One region of the Amycolatopsis lurida genome, then DNA from elsewhere that is predicted to be linked to it. Evidence: predicted binding sites of a transcription regulator. Region 1 holds the regulator's gene; the other holds the start of a gene.

What was found. The regulator HspR, encoded in region 1, represses chaperone genes until heat shock. The targets are predictions, from matches to a motif close to ANNTTGAGTNNNNNNNACTCAANNT.
Region 2: a site for HspR is predicted at 4,583-4,607, ahead of BLW75_RS05410 (adenylate cyclase). Genes of this name have one in related genera too.

What each region holds. Positions count from the first base shown of each region.
Region 1 is NZ_FNTA01000004.1:4,306,022-4,313,236, reverse strand. Features, by position in the region: gene BLW75_RS25600 (globin domain-containing protein) at 1-842, shown strand, start outside; gene BLW75_RS25595 (lytic polysaccharide monooxygenase) at 1,003-1,755, shown strand; gene BLW75_RS25590 (DUF305 domain-containing protein) at 1,740-2,348, shown strand; gene BLW75_RS25585 (heat shock protein transcriptional repressor HspR) at 2,511-2,939, opposite strand; gene dnaJ (molecular chaperone DnaJ) at 2,945-4,117, opposite strand; gene grpE (nucleotide exchange factor GrpE) at 4,151-4,906, opposite strand; gene dnaK (molecular chaperone DnaK) at 4,903-6,774, opposite strand; gene BLW75_RS25565 (alpha/beta hydrolase) at 6,942-7,215, opposite strand, start outside.
Region 2 is NZ_FNTA01000004.1:6,424-13,638, reverse strand. Features, by position in the region: gene BLW75_RS05430 (D-Ala-D-Ala carboxypeptidase family metallohydrolase) at 54-812, shown strand; gene BLW75_RS05425 (NUDIX hydrolase) at 818-1,450, opposite strand; gene BLW75_RS05420 (adenylosuccinate synthetase) at 1,447-2,640, opposite strand; gene BLW75_RS05415 (hypothetical protein) at 2,637-3,611, opposite strand; gene BLW75_RS05410 (adenylate cyclase) at 3,614-4,582, opposite strand; gene BLW75_RS05405 (hypothetical protein) at 4,740-5,627, shown strand; gene BLW75_RS05400 (hypothetical protein) at 5,678-6,058, opposite strand; gene BLW75_RS05395 (hypothetical protein) at 6,082-6,330, opposite strand; gene BLW75_RS43390 (hypothetical protein) at 6,392-6,664, shown strand; gene BLW75_RS05385 (hypothetical protein) at 6,902-7,135, shown strand; gene clsA (cardiolipin synthase ClsA) at 7,173-7,215, shown strand, end outside.

The DNA of each region.
Region 1 (7,215 bases):
ACGACGCCGTCGGCGTCGCGCTGATCGCCGCGTTGAAAAGGTTCCTGAAGGACGACTGGACACCGGAACTGGAAGACGCCTGGGTCACCGCGTACGGCGTCATTTCGAAGAACATGCGCGAAGCCGCGGGCAAGGAGATCGGCCCGGCGTGGTGGAAGGCGACCGTCGTCGAGCACCGCCTCGCCTCCCGCGACGTCGCCGTGATCAAGGTCCGCACCGACCAGCCGCTCCCGTACCGGGCGGGCGGTTACGTCAGCGTCGAAGTCCCGCAGCGGCCGCGGATGTGGCGGTACTTCTCGCCTGCCACCGCGCCGCACGACGACGGGACGATGGAGTTCCACGTGCACGCCGTGCGCGGCGGCTGGGTCTCCCGCGCGATCGTCCACCACACCCGGCGCGGCGACGTCTGGCGGATCGGCCCGTCGCTCGGGGCGCTTTCGGTACAGCGCACCGAAAGCCGTCCACTGCTGATGGTCGGCGGCGGCACCGGCGTCGCGCCGCTGCTCGCCCTGCTCGACGAAATGTCGCGCTGGAAGAACAACCCACCGGTGCACCTGTTCTTCGGCGGCCGCCGACCGGAAGACCTCTACGCACTCGACGAGCTCCGCGGGCTGACCGTCACCTGCCCTTGGCTGACGGTGACCCCGGTGACCGAGGAAGGCACCATCACCGGCGGCGACCGCGGCACGCTGGCCACGGCGGTCACCCAGCGCGGTGCCTGGAAGGAGCGCGACGTATATGTGGCCGGGTCGCCGTCGATGATCCGGGCGACGATCGCGAAACTGCTCGCCGCGGGCACGGACCTGGCGCGGATCAAGTACGACCCCTTCACCCTGGACTGAGGCGATGCGTCCTTCGTATTAGGCCGATCGGCTGTTCCACCTGGTCTCGACGCAGCAGTAGGTCAGTGAATCATTGACCGGGATCACCGGCGGATTTATGGTCTAGACCACATTGCTCCCCCTCACGGGAACACCGTCGTTCCATCCCCCAGGAGCCGGCATGACCGTCAAACGCAAGCTCGTGGCAGCCGCCGCCGGTGCGATCCTCGCCCCGATCGCCATCGTGGCCGTCCCGCAGGTGGCCAGCGCCCACGGCTACGTGCTGTCCCCGCCCAGCCGCCAGGCGAACTGCGCCCAGGGCAAGGTTTCCGGCTGCGGTGCCATCGTCTACGAACCGCAGAGCGTCGAAGGCCCCAAGGGGCTCCGCAGCTGCAACGGTGGTCTCCCCGGATTCGCCGAGCTCAACGACGAATCGAAGCCGTGGCCCGCCGCGTCGGTCGGCAACAGCGTGACCTTCAACTGGAAGTTCACCGCCTACCACCGGACCACGAACTACGAGTACTACATCGGTGGCACCAAGATCGCCGACATCAGCGGGAACAACTCCGCGCCGAAGGACCCGACGTCGCACACGGTGAGCCTGAACGGCTTCAGCGGCCGCCAGAAGGTGCTCGCCATCTGGAACATCGCGGACACGCCGATGGCCTTCTACAGCTGCATCGACCTGCAGATCGGCGGCGGCAACCCGCCCACGACCAGCAACCCGCCGACCACCAGCAACCCGCCCACGACGTCGAATCCGCCGACCAGCACCACCAACCCGCCCACCGGCGGCACCTGGGCGGCCGGGACGTCCTACTCGGTCGGCAGCACGGTGACCTACGGCGGCGCCACCTACCGGTGCCAGCTGGCGCATACGGCGATCCAAGGCTGGGAACCGCCGAACACGCCCGCGCTGTGGACACGCCAGTGAAGCTGGCCCTCGTACTCGTCGCCGGTCTCGTGGCCCTCGCGGGCTGTGGGGCCGGCGACGGCTCACCCCCCAACGCCGGCGCCCCGCTCTCCCCGGTCCCCCAGTCGGCGGCGGCGTCCACGCAGTACAACGACGCCGACGTGATGTTCCTTCAGATGATGATCGCCCACAACGACCAGGGCGTGGAGATCGTCAAACTGGTGAAGACCAAGCAGGGGCAGAAGCAGGAGCTGACGAATCTGGCGGCCGCCATCGAGGCGACGCAGCAGACCGAGACCACCGACATGCGGAACTGGCTGAAGGCCTGGGGCAAACCCGAGACGGGATCGGCGGATCCGCACGCGCACCACCATCACGGTGGTGACGGGCTCACCGACAAGGGACTGCTCGAAGCACTGTCCAAAAAGGACGGCGCGGAGTTCAGCCTCGACTTCGCCGACATCTTCGTCGCGCACCAGCACAACGGGGTCGCGCTGGCGAGGACCGAACTGAAGGACGGCAAGAACCCGGAGGCGAAGGCGCTGGCCCAGCGGATCATGGACTCGCGTACCGGCGAGGTCCAGCAGATCCGGACCCTGGTCCCCGGCCAATGACGCAATTCGTCACCTACTGACGCCGCGGGTTCGTCTTCCCCCGCAGGTTTCGCGTGCTTGAAGCCGTAACTCGCGTGATCGAAGCCGTCATTCGCGTGATTGAAGCCGTAACTCGTGAGTTACGGCTTCAATCACGCTTGTGTCGTACTCGGTCACGCGAGACTAGGTGCGTTTCTTGGGCTTCCAGACCACGAGTGCCGTCTGCTGCCGCAGCGGGACGAGATCCTTGCGGTAGGAGGCGTGCACGGCCGCGGCCGTCTGTTCGGCGGCGACGTACGCCGCGGTCAGTTCCTCGGTCAGTTCGGCGATCCGGGCACGGAGCGCGTCGACCTGGTTCTCCAGCTCGATGATCCGCTTGATGCCGGCGAGGTTGACACCGTCCTCTTGGGACAGTCGCTGCACTTCGCGCAGCAACGCGATGTCCCGCATCGAGTAACGCCGTCCACCGCCGGAGGTCCGGCCCGGCGACACGAGACCCTGGCGGTCGTAGGACCGCAGGGTCTGCGCGTGCAAGCCGGAAAGCTGCGCCGCCACCGAAATGACGAACACCGGGGTGTCCTCGTCCGCACCGTGCGGCAGCCCGCCGAACATCGTGCTCACCTGCCTTCGAGAAGTTCGGTGATCTCCGGTCGCGGATCGTGGTCGGCCATGGCCTCCGCGTAGGCCTCCAGCGCTTCACGGGCCTTGTCGTCCAATTTGGCCGGGATGGCCGCCTGCAGGGTGACCAGCAGATCGCCCTGCGAGCCGTCGCGTTTCGCGATTCCCTTGCCTCGCACCCGGAGCACGCGACCGCTCGCCGTGCCCTGCGGCACCTTCAGCGAGACCTTGCCCTCGAGCGTCGGCACGGTGATCGTGCCGCCGAGAGCCAGTTCCGTGAAGGACACCGGCACGGTGATCGTCAGATCGAGATCCTTGCGGCCGAACACCGCGTGCGGAGCGACGTGCACGCGGACGTACAGGTCACCCGGCTGCGCGCCGCCACGGCCAGGTTCGCCCTGGCCGGCCAGGCGGATCCGCTGGTCGTCGGCGACGCCCGGCGGGATCCGCACGGTCAGCGTGCGGGTGCGGGTGCTGATGCCCTCGCCCGCGCATTCCGGACAGGGATCGTCGATGATCGTGCCGCGGCCGCGGCAGTCACGGCACGGCTCCGAGAACGCGAACGCGCCCTGGCTCCGGCTGACCAGCCCGCTGCCCTGGCAGGTCGCGCACGTCCTCGGGGAAGTCCCCGGCTTCGCGCCGTTGCCGCCACAGGTGGAACAGGTCGCCGGGCTCGACAGCCGCAGTGGCAGGGTCGCGCCCTTGACCGCTTCCGCGAAGTCGATCCGGACGTCGGTCTCCACGTCCGAGCCGCGCTGCGGACGGTTCGCGGTGGCACCGGCAGCGCCGCCGCGGCGGCCGAAGAGACCGCCGAGGATGTCGCCGAGACCGCCGAAACCGCCCTGCTGCTGACCCGCCTGGCCGAAGATGTCGCCGACGTCGAAACCGCCGCCACCGCCCGCACCCGGAAAGCCGAAGCCGCCGGGACCGCCGGAGCCGAAGAGGCGGCGCGCCTCGTCGTACTCCTTGCGCTTGGACGTGTCGGAAAGAACGCCGTACGCCTCGGAGACCGCCTTGAACTTCTTCTCGGCCTCCGCGTTGCCCGCGTTGGCGTCGGGGTGGTTCTCCTTGGCCAGCTTGCGATAGGCCTTCTTGATCTCGTCCGCGGTGGCGTCGGAGGAGACGCCCAGCTCACGGTAGAAGTCCTTACCGATCCATTCCCGTGCACTCACCGAACGTCTCCTCCTTTCACGCCGTATCGCCGATCAGCGGTTGTTCTCATCGAAAAGTTCGCCCTCGAGCGGCAGCTCGCCGCCGACGGGCTGGTCCATCGGTTCAGTCGTGGAGCCGCCCGGCTCGTGGTCGGTGACCCCGACCAGCGCCGCACGCAGCACGCGTTCGCCGAAGCGGTAACCGCGGCGCATGACCGTGGTGACCGTCGGCCCGGCGACGTCCGGCGACGTGCTGTGCTGGACGGCCTCGTGCACGCTCGGGTCGAAGGGCTCGCCCTCCGCGCCGAACGCCTCGAGCCCCGACCGCTGCAGGCTTCCGACCAGCTTCTCGCCGACCGCCTTGAAGGCGCCCGTCAGATCGCCGTGCTGCTCCGCGCGCTCGAGGTCGTCGAGCAGCGGGAGCAGATCGTTGACGACCGACGCCTTCGCGCCGGCGACGACCTGCTCACGGTCGCGGTCCACGCGTTTCCGGTAGTTGGCGTACTCCGCCTGGAGACGCTGGAGGTCGGCGGTGCGCTCCGCCAGCTCCTTCTCCAGTCCGGTGGCCACCGACACCGAGTCGTCCACAATGGTCTCCCCGAGGCCGGGGCCCGCGTGTGCCGCGGGCTCCGGCTCTGCCGGGACAGCCGCCTCTTCGGCCGGAGCGGCGTGCTTCGGACCCTCCTTGGGTTCGGCCTCCGGGGCGGCCGAGCGGACCTCACCGGTCAGCGGATCGATCCGCCTACGGTCCCGCACGACCACCGGTTCCTCCGGGCCCTGGCCCTCGGTTTCGTCGTAGCGTCCGGTCACTTCTTGTCCTTCTCGTCCTCTTCGACGATCTCGGCGTCGACGACGTCGTCCGCCTTGGCCTGCGAGCCCGCACCCGCGCCCGCCGCACCGGCGGCGCCTTCACCGGCGGCACCCTCGGCGCCCGGGGTGGCGTTGGCGTAGAGCGCGGTGCCCAGCTCCTGCGAAGCGGTGTTCAGCTTCTCGATGGACTCGCGGATCTTCGCCGAGTCGGTGCCCTTGAGCGCCTCGTTGGCCTCGTCGATCGCGGACTTCACCTTGCCCTTGAGCTCGTCGGGCAGCTTGTCCTCGTTGTCCTTGACGAACTTCTCGGTCTGGTAGACGAGCGTCTCCGCCTGGTTGCGGGTCTCCGCCTCCTCGCGGCGCTGCTTGTCCTCCTCGGCGTGCGCCTCGGCGTCCTTGACCATGCGCTCGATGTCGTCCTTCGGCAGCGCGGAGCCACCGGTGATCGTCATCGACTGCTCCTTGTTCGTGCCGAGGTCCTTCGCGAGGACGTGCACGATGCCGTTGGCGTCGATGTCGAAGGTGACCTCGATCTGCGGCACGCCACGCGGGGCGGGCGGGAGACCGGTCAGCTCGAACATGCCGAGCTTCTTGTTGTGCGCCGCGATCTCGCGCTCACCCTGGAACACCTGGATCTGCACCGAGGGCTGGTTGTCGTCCGCGGTGGAGAAGATCTCCGAACGCTTGGTCGGGATCGTGGTGTTGCGCTCGATGAGCTTGGTGAACACGCCACCCTTGGTCTCGATGCCCAGCGAAAGCGGGGTCACGTCGAGCAGCAGGACGTCCTTGACCTCACCCTTGAGCACACCGGCCTGCAGCGCCGCGCCGACGGCGACGACCTCGTCCGGGTTGACGCCCTTGTTCGGCTCGCGGCCGCCGGTCAGCTCCTTGACCAGCTCGGACACGGCGGGCATGCGGGTGGAACCACCCACGAGCACGACGTGGTCGATGTCGCCGACGGCGACACCCGCGTCACGGATGACGTTGTTGAACGGCTTGCGGGTGCGCTCGAGCAGGTCCGAGGTGATCTTCTGGAACTCGGCGCGCGAGAGCTGCTCGTCGAGGAACAGCGGGTTCTTGTCCGCGTCCACCGTGATGTACGGCAGGTTGATACTGGCCGAGTTCGAGCTGGAGAGCTCGATCTTCGTCTTCTCGGCGGCCTCACGGATGCGCTGGAGCGCCATCTTGTCCTTGGTGAGGTCGATGCCGTTGGACGACTTGAACTTGTCGACCAGCCAGGTGACGATGCGCTCGTCCCAGTCGTCACCGCCGAGGTGGTTGTCACCGGAGGTCGCGCGGACCTCGACGACACCCTCGCCGATCTCCAGCAGCGAGACGTCGAACGTACCGCCACCGAGGTCGAAGACCAGGATGGTCTGTTCCTTCTCGCCCTTGTCGAGGCCGTACGCCAGCGCCGCCGCGGTGGGCTCGTTGACGATGCGGAGCACGTTCAGGCCGGCGATCTGCCCGGCCTCCTTGGTGGCCTGCCGCTGCGCGTCCTCGAAGTAGGCGGGGACGGTGATGACCGCGTCGGTGATGGTCTCGCCCAGGTACGCCTCGGCGTCGCGCTTGAGCTTCATCAGCACGCGGGCGCTGATCTCCTGCGAGGTGTAGGCCTTGCCGTCGATCTCGGTCTTCCAGTCGGTACCGATGTGCCGCTTGACCGACCGGATGGTCCGGTCGACGTTCGTCACGGCCTGGTTCTTCGCCGGCTGGCCGGTCAGCACTTCGCCGTTCTTGGCGAAGGCGACGATGGACGGGGTGGTGCGGGAACCTTCCGAGTTGGCGATGACCGTCGGCTCGCCGCCCTCAAGGACAGCGACGACCGAGTTGGTCGTGCCGAGGTCGATGCCGACCGCTCGCGCCATGGTGTGATCCTCCTGCTAGTTCGTGACCTGCACGTTTCAGCCCACCTTGAGCGGGCTCCACGCAAGTTGTATCGGGATGGTGGGGCTTCCGTCAAGCCGGACTTGAGTCACCCTCACTCAACCTTGCATCCGGCTCAACGAGCGGCACGACCGTCTTGTTCCCGGATCTACCGGCAGACCGTGCCAGGAGCGGGTGTGACACCGCTCACCAGGTACTTCACCTCTTCGGTGCGCACGCAAGCCGAGTTGAGCAGCCCCGTGTGCCCGTACCCGGCGTCGACCAGCAACGTCGAGTTCTCGATGTTCCGCGCGAGTCCCTTCGCCCACACCAGCGGCGTCGCCGGATCGTGTTCGCCGCCGACCACGAGGATCGGCGCCGTGCCCTGGACGCGCTGCGGCCGCGGCAGGTACGCCGAAGGCACCGGCCAGCCGGCGCACCCG
Region 2 (7,215 bases), 4.3 Mb from region 1:
AACCCGTGGGGGTCACGGGTCTCACCTTCCCTGCCTTGAAAGGTGTTCCTGTCATGCGCATTCGTTTCCTCCTGCCGATGCTCGCCCTGGTGGCCGGGCTCGGTACCGCGGTGGCCACCCCGGCCGCCGCCGATCCAGGCCCGGTGACGGCGGGCGAAGTCTCCGTCGCCGACGCCTGTTACTCCTGGGGACGCACGTTGTCCGAGGGCGCGTCCGGTGAGGACGTCCGGCAACTGCAGATCCGGGTCGCCGGCTACCCCGGTTACGGGGGTGTGCTCGCCATCGACGGCCAGTTCGGCGCGGGCACCAAGGCCGCGGTCACCCGTTTCCAGCAGGCGTACGGCCTGGCCGCGGACGGCATCGCCGGATCGGCGACGTTCACGAAGCTCTACGCGTTGCAGGACGACGACTGCACGCCGATCAACTTCACCTACGCCGAACTGAACCGGTGCAACTCCGACTGGTCGGGCGGCAACGTCTCAGCGGCGACGGCGAAGGCCAACGCACTGGTCTCGATGTGGAAGCTGCAGGCGATGCGGCACGCCATGGGCGACCGGCCGATCGACGTCAACGGTGGTTTCCGCAGCGTCGCGTGCAACAACGCCGTCGGCGGGGCGACCAACAGCCGTCACCTCTACGGCGACGCGGTCGACCTCGGGGCGGGCTCGCAGGGCTTCTGCGGGCTGGCCAAGCAGGCCCGCAACCACGGGTTCAGTGAGATCCTCGGCCCGGGCTACCCCGGACACAACGACCACACGCATGTGGCGCACCGGTCCACCCGGTTCTGGTCGGCGTCCTCCTGCGGGATCTGACCTCGTCACTCCCAGCGCCACAACGACGGCGGCCGTCCTCCCTTGGGGAGGGCGGCCGCGTGTTCGGTGGTGCGCCGCAAGCCGGGGACCCGCTCCATGGTCCGGCCGAGGTTGGCCGGATAGGGGCGGTCCCCGGTCAGCGCTTCGGTGACGTCCAGCGCCTGTGCCGTCGTGAAGATCCGCCCCAGCAGCCCGGCGGTGAAGGCGACGTCCCGCCACAGCCGTTCGGCCAGCATCGGACGGCAGTCCGCCACGATCCGGTCGTGGTCGAACGCCAGCGGCGGGACCTCGTCCAGCGGAGCCCACACCACGTTCCCCGGCTCGTCGAGGGCGGGATCCACCGTGGCCCACAAGGCGATGGAGAGCGTGGGACCGCGGGGGTCACGGTTCGGCTCGTCGAAGGTGGCGAGCTGTCCCGTCGCCGAAAGCGCGTCTGACGGCAGGCCGAGTTTGCCGACCACCGCCCGGTGCGCCGCCTCCCTCAGCCGTTCCCCGAGTCCGAGCAGTACCCCGGGCAAGGCGAGTTCCCCCGCGAAGGGCTCGGCGGCTCGCGGCGCGATTCCCAGCAGCACTTTCCTGGTGCCGGGCGCGAACCGCACCACGAGCACGTCAACGGACACCGGCGTCGACTCGATCACGCGTTGATTGTCGACCTTGCCTCGGTGACCCGGTAACCGGCCCTGTCCGGGCCGTACCCGGCGACGGCCACCGGCAGCCGCTCGCCGAACCACGCCAGCGGATCCGGCAGGTCGACGGCGGGGGAGCCGTCCGCGGGTACGACCTTCAGCCCGGTCGCGTCGAGATGGGTCACCGCGAGCGCGTCCACGCCGTCGCAGGCCGCGACCGCGTACTCCAGCAGGGCCGCGTCGAGATGGCCCGCCCGCCACGCGCCTTGGAATTCGCCGGTTTCGTTGTGCGCCTCCGGAAAGCGGGCGAGCACGGCGGCGGACTCGGTCGGCAGCGGTCCCGCGCCATGCCGGGTGAGATACGTCCGCGTGACACCCAGGACGGCGTGCGGGCGCGCGCCCAGCAGTGCGCGGGCGTTGTGCGGCGTGGTGGTGGACCAGGTCGTATGCGGATGGAATCCGTGGTGCTGGTCGAGGAGAGCCCCCTGCGCTCCCTCGAAGACCAGCCGTCCGGAATCCGCCAGCCGCCCCGTTTCGTCCCCGTCGGTGATCCGCACCGCGTCCGCGAAATCGCGGTACAGCGCCACCAGTTCGTCCACACTGTGCGGTGGCGTGGCGAGGGGGGCGTAGAACCGTGCGAGCGCGTCCAGCTTGCGCCGCAACACCGACGGCCGGGCACAGTCGGCGACCGTGGGCGCTTCCCCCGGCGTCCCGATCACCTCCTGGCTCTCCACCACGTCACCCGGCGCGGCCCCGGGCAACAGCGAGTACCAGACGGTCTCGCCGATGCCCTTCCCGCACGAGCCGTGCCGGTTCGCGCCCCGGGCTTCCTCCCGTGCCCGGTTGGCGTGGATGTGGAACGGGGTCGTGAGCAGGGCCCGGCCGTCCACGCTCAGCAACGCGAGCGGATTCCGGACGCCGACCGCTTCGAGCCGCCGAGCTTCGGCGGCCAGCGCGAACGGCTCGACCAGCACGAATCGCGACAGATGGGTGGGCACGCCGGCGAACGTGCCGGCCCCGAACTGGCTGAACGTGTGGTGCCGCCCGTCCACGACGACGTTGTGCGCGGCCTGCGCGCCGCCGTTGAAACGGACCACGGCGGTGGTGGGCCGGGCGGCGCAGAGCGCGTCGACCACCGCGCCCTTGCCTTCGTCGCCGAAGCCGAGCCCGACCACCACCACGTGTCCGTCCAGGAGATTCATCGCAACACCACGTCGCTCGGCCCGCCCGGCTCCGGCACCGCCGAGGTGACGACCGATTTGGTACCCAGCTTCGCCAGCGCCTTGCCGACCGCCTTGCTTTCGGCGACCGAGCCGACGTCCGCGAGATCGGCGAGCGCCCGGTCGACGTCGACGACCCGCTCTTCCAGCCCGATGGTGGCCGCGATCAGTTCGCACACCGCGCCGGGATCGTCGAGCTTCAGGAAGTTCTGACCCAGCAGACCGCTCCAGTGTTCGCCGATCTCCGGGTCGTTGTAGTACGACGACTGGTTCGGCAGCACGAAGTAGACGTGCCACTTGCGGGCCAGCTCCCGGTACACCGAGGCCGGGTCGATGTCCTCGCGCACGTCGTCCCCGATCACGCGGCGGATGTGGCGTGCCTCCAGCGCGGGTTTGTTCAGCTCGTCGCCGATGATGAACAGGTAGCCCTTGCGGCCCCGGTTCTGCCACGCGTCGGTCACGACGTGCCGGGCCATGAAGTAGGCGGCCAGTTCGTAGGACTCGCTCTTCTGCCCGCCGCCACCGCCTTCGAGGAAGATCGTGCGCAGCTGCTCGTCCATCCGGTTGTCCGATTCGAACTGCCCGACCTGCAAGGGAACCCGGTCGCTGTCGGCGTCGCCGATCGCGCCGAACATCACCTGCGGGTCGGCCAGGTACCCCCGGCGCTTCAGCAGGCCGTGCAGTTTGCCGAGCTTGCCCTGCATGACCCGCGGCACCCGGCGCATCGAGCCGGTGACGTCGAACAGCACCGCGATCGGCGTCGAATCGGCGTGGTCGGCCGAATCCCGGCATTCCCGGACCGCGTTCAGCGGGTCGAGCGCCGGTGCGACCTTCCAGTCTTTGGCGGGCTTGGAGCGGAGATCGGCGGTGTAGCCGAAGTCGTCCTCGCCCTTGGCCTTCCGGAAGGTCTTCGCGGCGGCGTAGGCGTTGTCGTCCCAGTGTCCGTGTCCCATGGTCAGGCTCCTGTCTCGGGGATGGTGAAGGGTCGGAAGGTGCGGGGGCCGTAGAGGTCGTCGAGCAGCGCGTCGTATTCGTCGAGCAGATCGGCGGCGTCGGGGCGTTGTGCCGGGGCCTCCTGTGTGCACCAAGTCGCGAACTCACGTTGGCGGGTTTCGTCCGGTGCCAGGAGTTCCAGCATCATGCGGTGAAGCATGTGGACGTCGGTCGCCGCGGTCACCGGTAGTCCTTTGTGGACTTCCGGTGGGTACTGGACGGACTTGTCCGCCGCCAGCGGGAGCACACCGTCCTCGACCGCGAAGGACCAGCCGACGACGACGATGCCGTGCCGCTCCGGATGGACGAGCACGTTGTCCGCGGTGAGGTGCCCGTGAACGACGCCCGCGCGATGCGCGCCCGCCACGGCACGCAGGAGGCGACGGTGCATCCACGCGTAGTCGCGGCCGTCGAGCCCGCCGGGAAAGGCCTTCCCGATATCGGCGAGGGTGACGAACCCGTCGACGAGCGGATCGAGGACGCTGAACGCGCGGTCACCCCTGGCCACCGGACCCGAGGTGTCCAGCAGTCGCGGGTAGTAGGGGCGCAGCCACCGGTGCCGTTCGGTGAAGCCGTCGAGCGTGCGCAGCGCCGCCCATTCCGCGTGGATCAGCGGGTTGAGCGCCGGTTCGCGGACGAGTTTCACCAGATACGGCCCGGTGGTCAGGTAGGTCGTCGCGACGCTGCCCACCGCGTGCGGCGAGGTGAGGGTGTAGGCGGACGTCGCCGTGGTGACCGTCTGGCGCCGGGCGCGTTTCCAGTCGTCGTGGAGGCGGTTGAGGATCGCGGCGGCGCGGTGGGCGCGCTCGTCGCCGGGGTTGCGGTCGGGGTGGAGCACGGCCGCCAGTTCGCGGTAGCGATGGCGGGCGAACAGAGCGGCCGCGTCGACCGTGTTCTCGATCAGCGTCACGGCGTCTTCCCTGGTGAGCATAGTTTGAGTCTAGACGACTCTTACTGGGGATCGCAAGGGGGTGGGTACAAATCCCGTGCCGTGCGGCGGCGTCGGCCAATAAGCTGGCCGAGCCGGACAGGGGGTGTTGGTGGTCTTCCCGGAACTGGATCGGAAAGACGAGCGGCGAACGAACGCGATGATCCTCGCGTTCGTGATCGGGGTCGTCTGGGGGGCTGTCGCGGCCTTCGCCGGACGATGGGCCGTCGAAGGGCTGGCCGGCACTTACGACGTGCGCGCGGTGGTCTCGGAGTGGAACTCCAAGACCACTGAAGGACAGGACGGCCCGCATACCACCTACGACGTCCTGGCGATCACCGAAGACGGCCGCGCGATCGAAGTGCCGACGCGAGACGCGTTCGGCCTCGCTGATCCGGTGGTCGCCCGGCTTTCGTCGGTGACGGACAGGGTGTTGTCCGTGCGAGGGGCGGACAAGGTCGTGGAAGCCCACCATCCGTGGGAAAAGATCGCGGCGATGTCCCTCGGCTTGGCGCTCCTGGTGCTCGCGGCCGTCGTACTGGTCAAAGTGGCGAGACCGGGGGCCGCGCGGAAGTCGCCGCCGTTCCTGGCCGGGCTGGCCTTCGCCGCGTTCGTCGTGCTGACGCCGGTCGGGTTCGGCGGGACGGCTTACCGTGAGGCGGCCGACCCGGTCCCGAATTTCTGGGAACTCCGTCGCGACTTATGGGGGCCGCCGCCGGTGTTCGCCCGTGGACAGACCGCCGTGTCCGGGGAGGCGGCGGTGCGTGTGCTCGACAGCAGGCCTGGGCCGCCGGAGGGAGCCGAGGCCTGGCTGAGCGGATTCCACGTCCTCACTTTGCGGATCGAGGCGTCCCGCCTCGGCGACACGGCACTGGAGCTGTCGGCCGACGAACACGGTGAGCCGGAGCGGGTCAAGGATTGCGCGGGCGCACCCGGCGCTTTCGACGGCACCACGGGTCTCGTCTGTTTCGTGGTCCCGCCCGGGTATCGGCCCGAGTACCTTCTCGTCGGCGAACTCGAACGCGAAGTCCTGCTGAGGCTCCAGTGAACGACTGAAGGGGCCCAGTGCCGGAAAAAGCGCGGACCCCCCCATGTCGCTCAGTAGCGGGTCGCTTCGATCTGGCGCTCGTCCTCGGTCGAGCAGCTCGTCACCGGATCGTTCGGCCCGCTCCCGCATGTCCAGGCCCCGACCACCACGGGACCGGGTCCCTGCGGTGACGCCGCCTCGGCGGGCGTCAGCTTGGCGAAATAGTCCGTGAGCACCTGTGTCGCTTCCGCGCACTCGGCCTTCCCGCGCACGACGACCTTGTTCTTCGCACCCTGGAAGCCGGTGACCTCGCCGCAGGGCGTACCGGCCAGGACCTGGTCGGCCGTGGGGGCGGGAGACGGCGGCGGCGCGGTCGCGGGAGCGGGATCGGCGCCGCAACCGCTCAGCAGGACGACGGCGAGCGCGGCGGGAAGTACGGCGAGGCTCTTCATGGGCCCTTCTTCTCGGGGATGGTTCATTCGACGGGGACGACGGCGGCGAACACGTTCTGTTCGCCCTTGCTGCAACTGGTGCCGCCTTGCGCGGCGGGAGCGCCGGAGACGCACAGCCAGCCCTCCACGGTCTCGCTGACCGGTTCGTCCGAGCCCGCGGACTGGCGTCCGGCGATCGTCTTGTGGAACGAGGCGACGATCCCGGTCGCGTCCGCGCAGGACACCCCGGGGCCGTTGAGCACCTGCAGGGTCAGTCCGCTCGCCGCGGTCACCGTTCCGCACGATCCCTGTACCGGTTCAGCGGGTTTCGGTTCGGGGGCGGGATTCGGGGCGGTGGACGGACTCGGCGCGGTTTGCGAGGGGATCGGCGGCACCGGCGCGCTGGACACGGCCGAGGAGAGCGTGGACGACGGAGAGACCGACATCGAGGTGACAGGCGGTGGCGGGTCTTCGCCCGAACAGGCGGCGAGCGTTCCGGTGGCGGCGCAGGCCGCGAACAGGCGCCGCCACGTTCCCGTGGTCGTGGAGACGGGCAAGGCGATCCTTTCGTCGGCCGGTCGTGGCCGGCCCATTCTGACCCGGCCGGGCCCGAACCCGTGGCATTGAGCCACGTTCGATTCGCGGGAGGCTATCGCGCCGACGGGCGGGCGGTCCGCGAGGACCGCCGAATCACTGTCCATTGTGGACAATTAACATGCCGTTCACAGCGCGACAACACCCTGCTGTCGTTGCGAACCGATCGGACGAATCCGCGCCGGATCCGTTAACACGAGGCCCCGTTCTGCCGAAAACAAAGGTAGCGCTCCGGCGTGTCCCAGTCCCCGTCACGAAACCGTGAGAGTGATGAAGACCGACGAACAGACCGACCCCGCGTCACCCCAGGCCACCGCACCGGCGAGCACGGAGCTGCCGCCGACGGCACCGTGCACCGTCGTCTGGTGTGGCGGCCGCCCGTACGTCCTCGAGACCTCCGCCGGCCACAACCGCTGGGTGGGCACCGACCACCGGGGCAGGCCCGTGGCGCTGACCAGCGCGGACCTGCAACGCCGAGGCTGGACCCACACCCGGGCCAGCTGACGGGGGAGGACCTGCCGCCGCTGGATAGGCTGAGCGGGTGAGTACGCCCCCCGAACCGAGCGTGACCAGCGAAGAAGCCT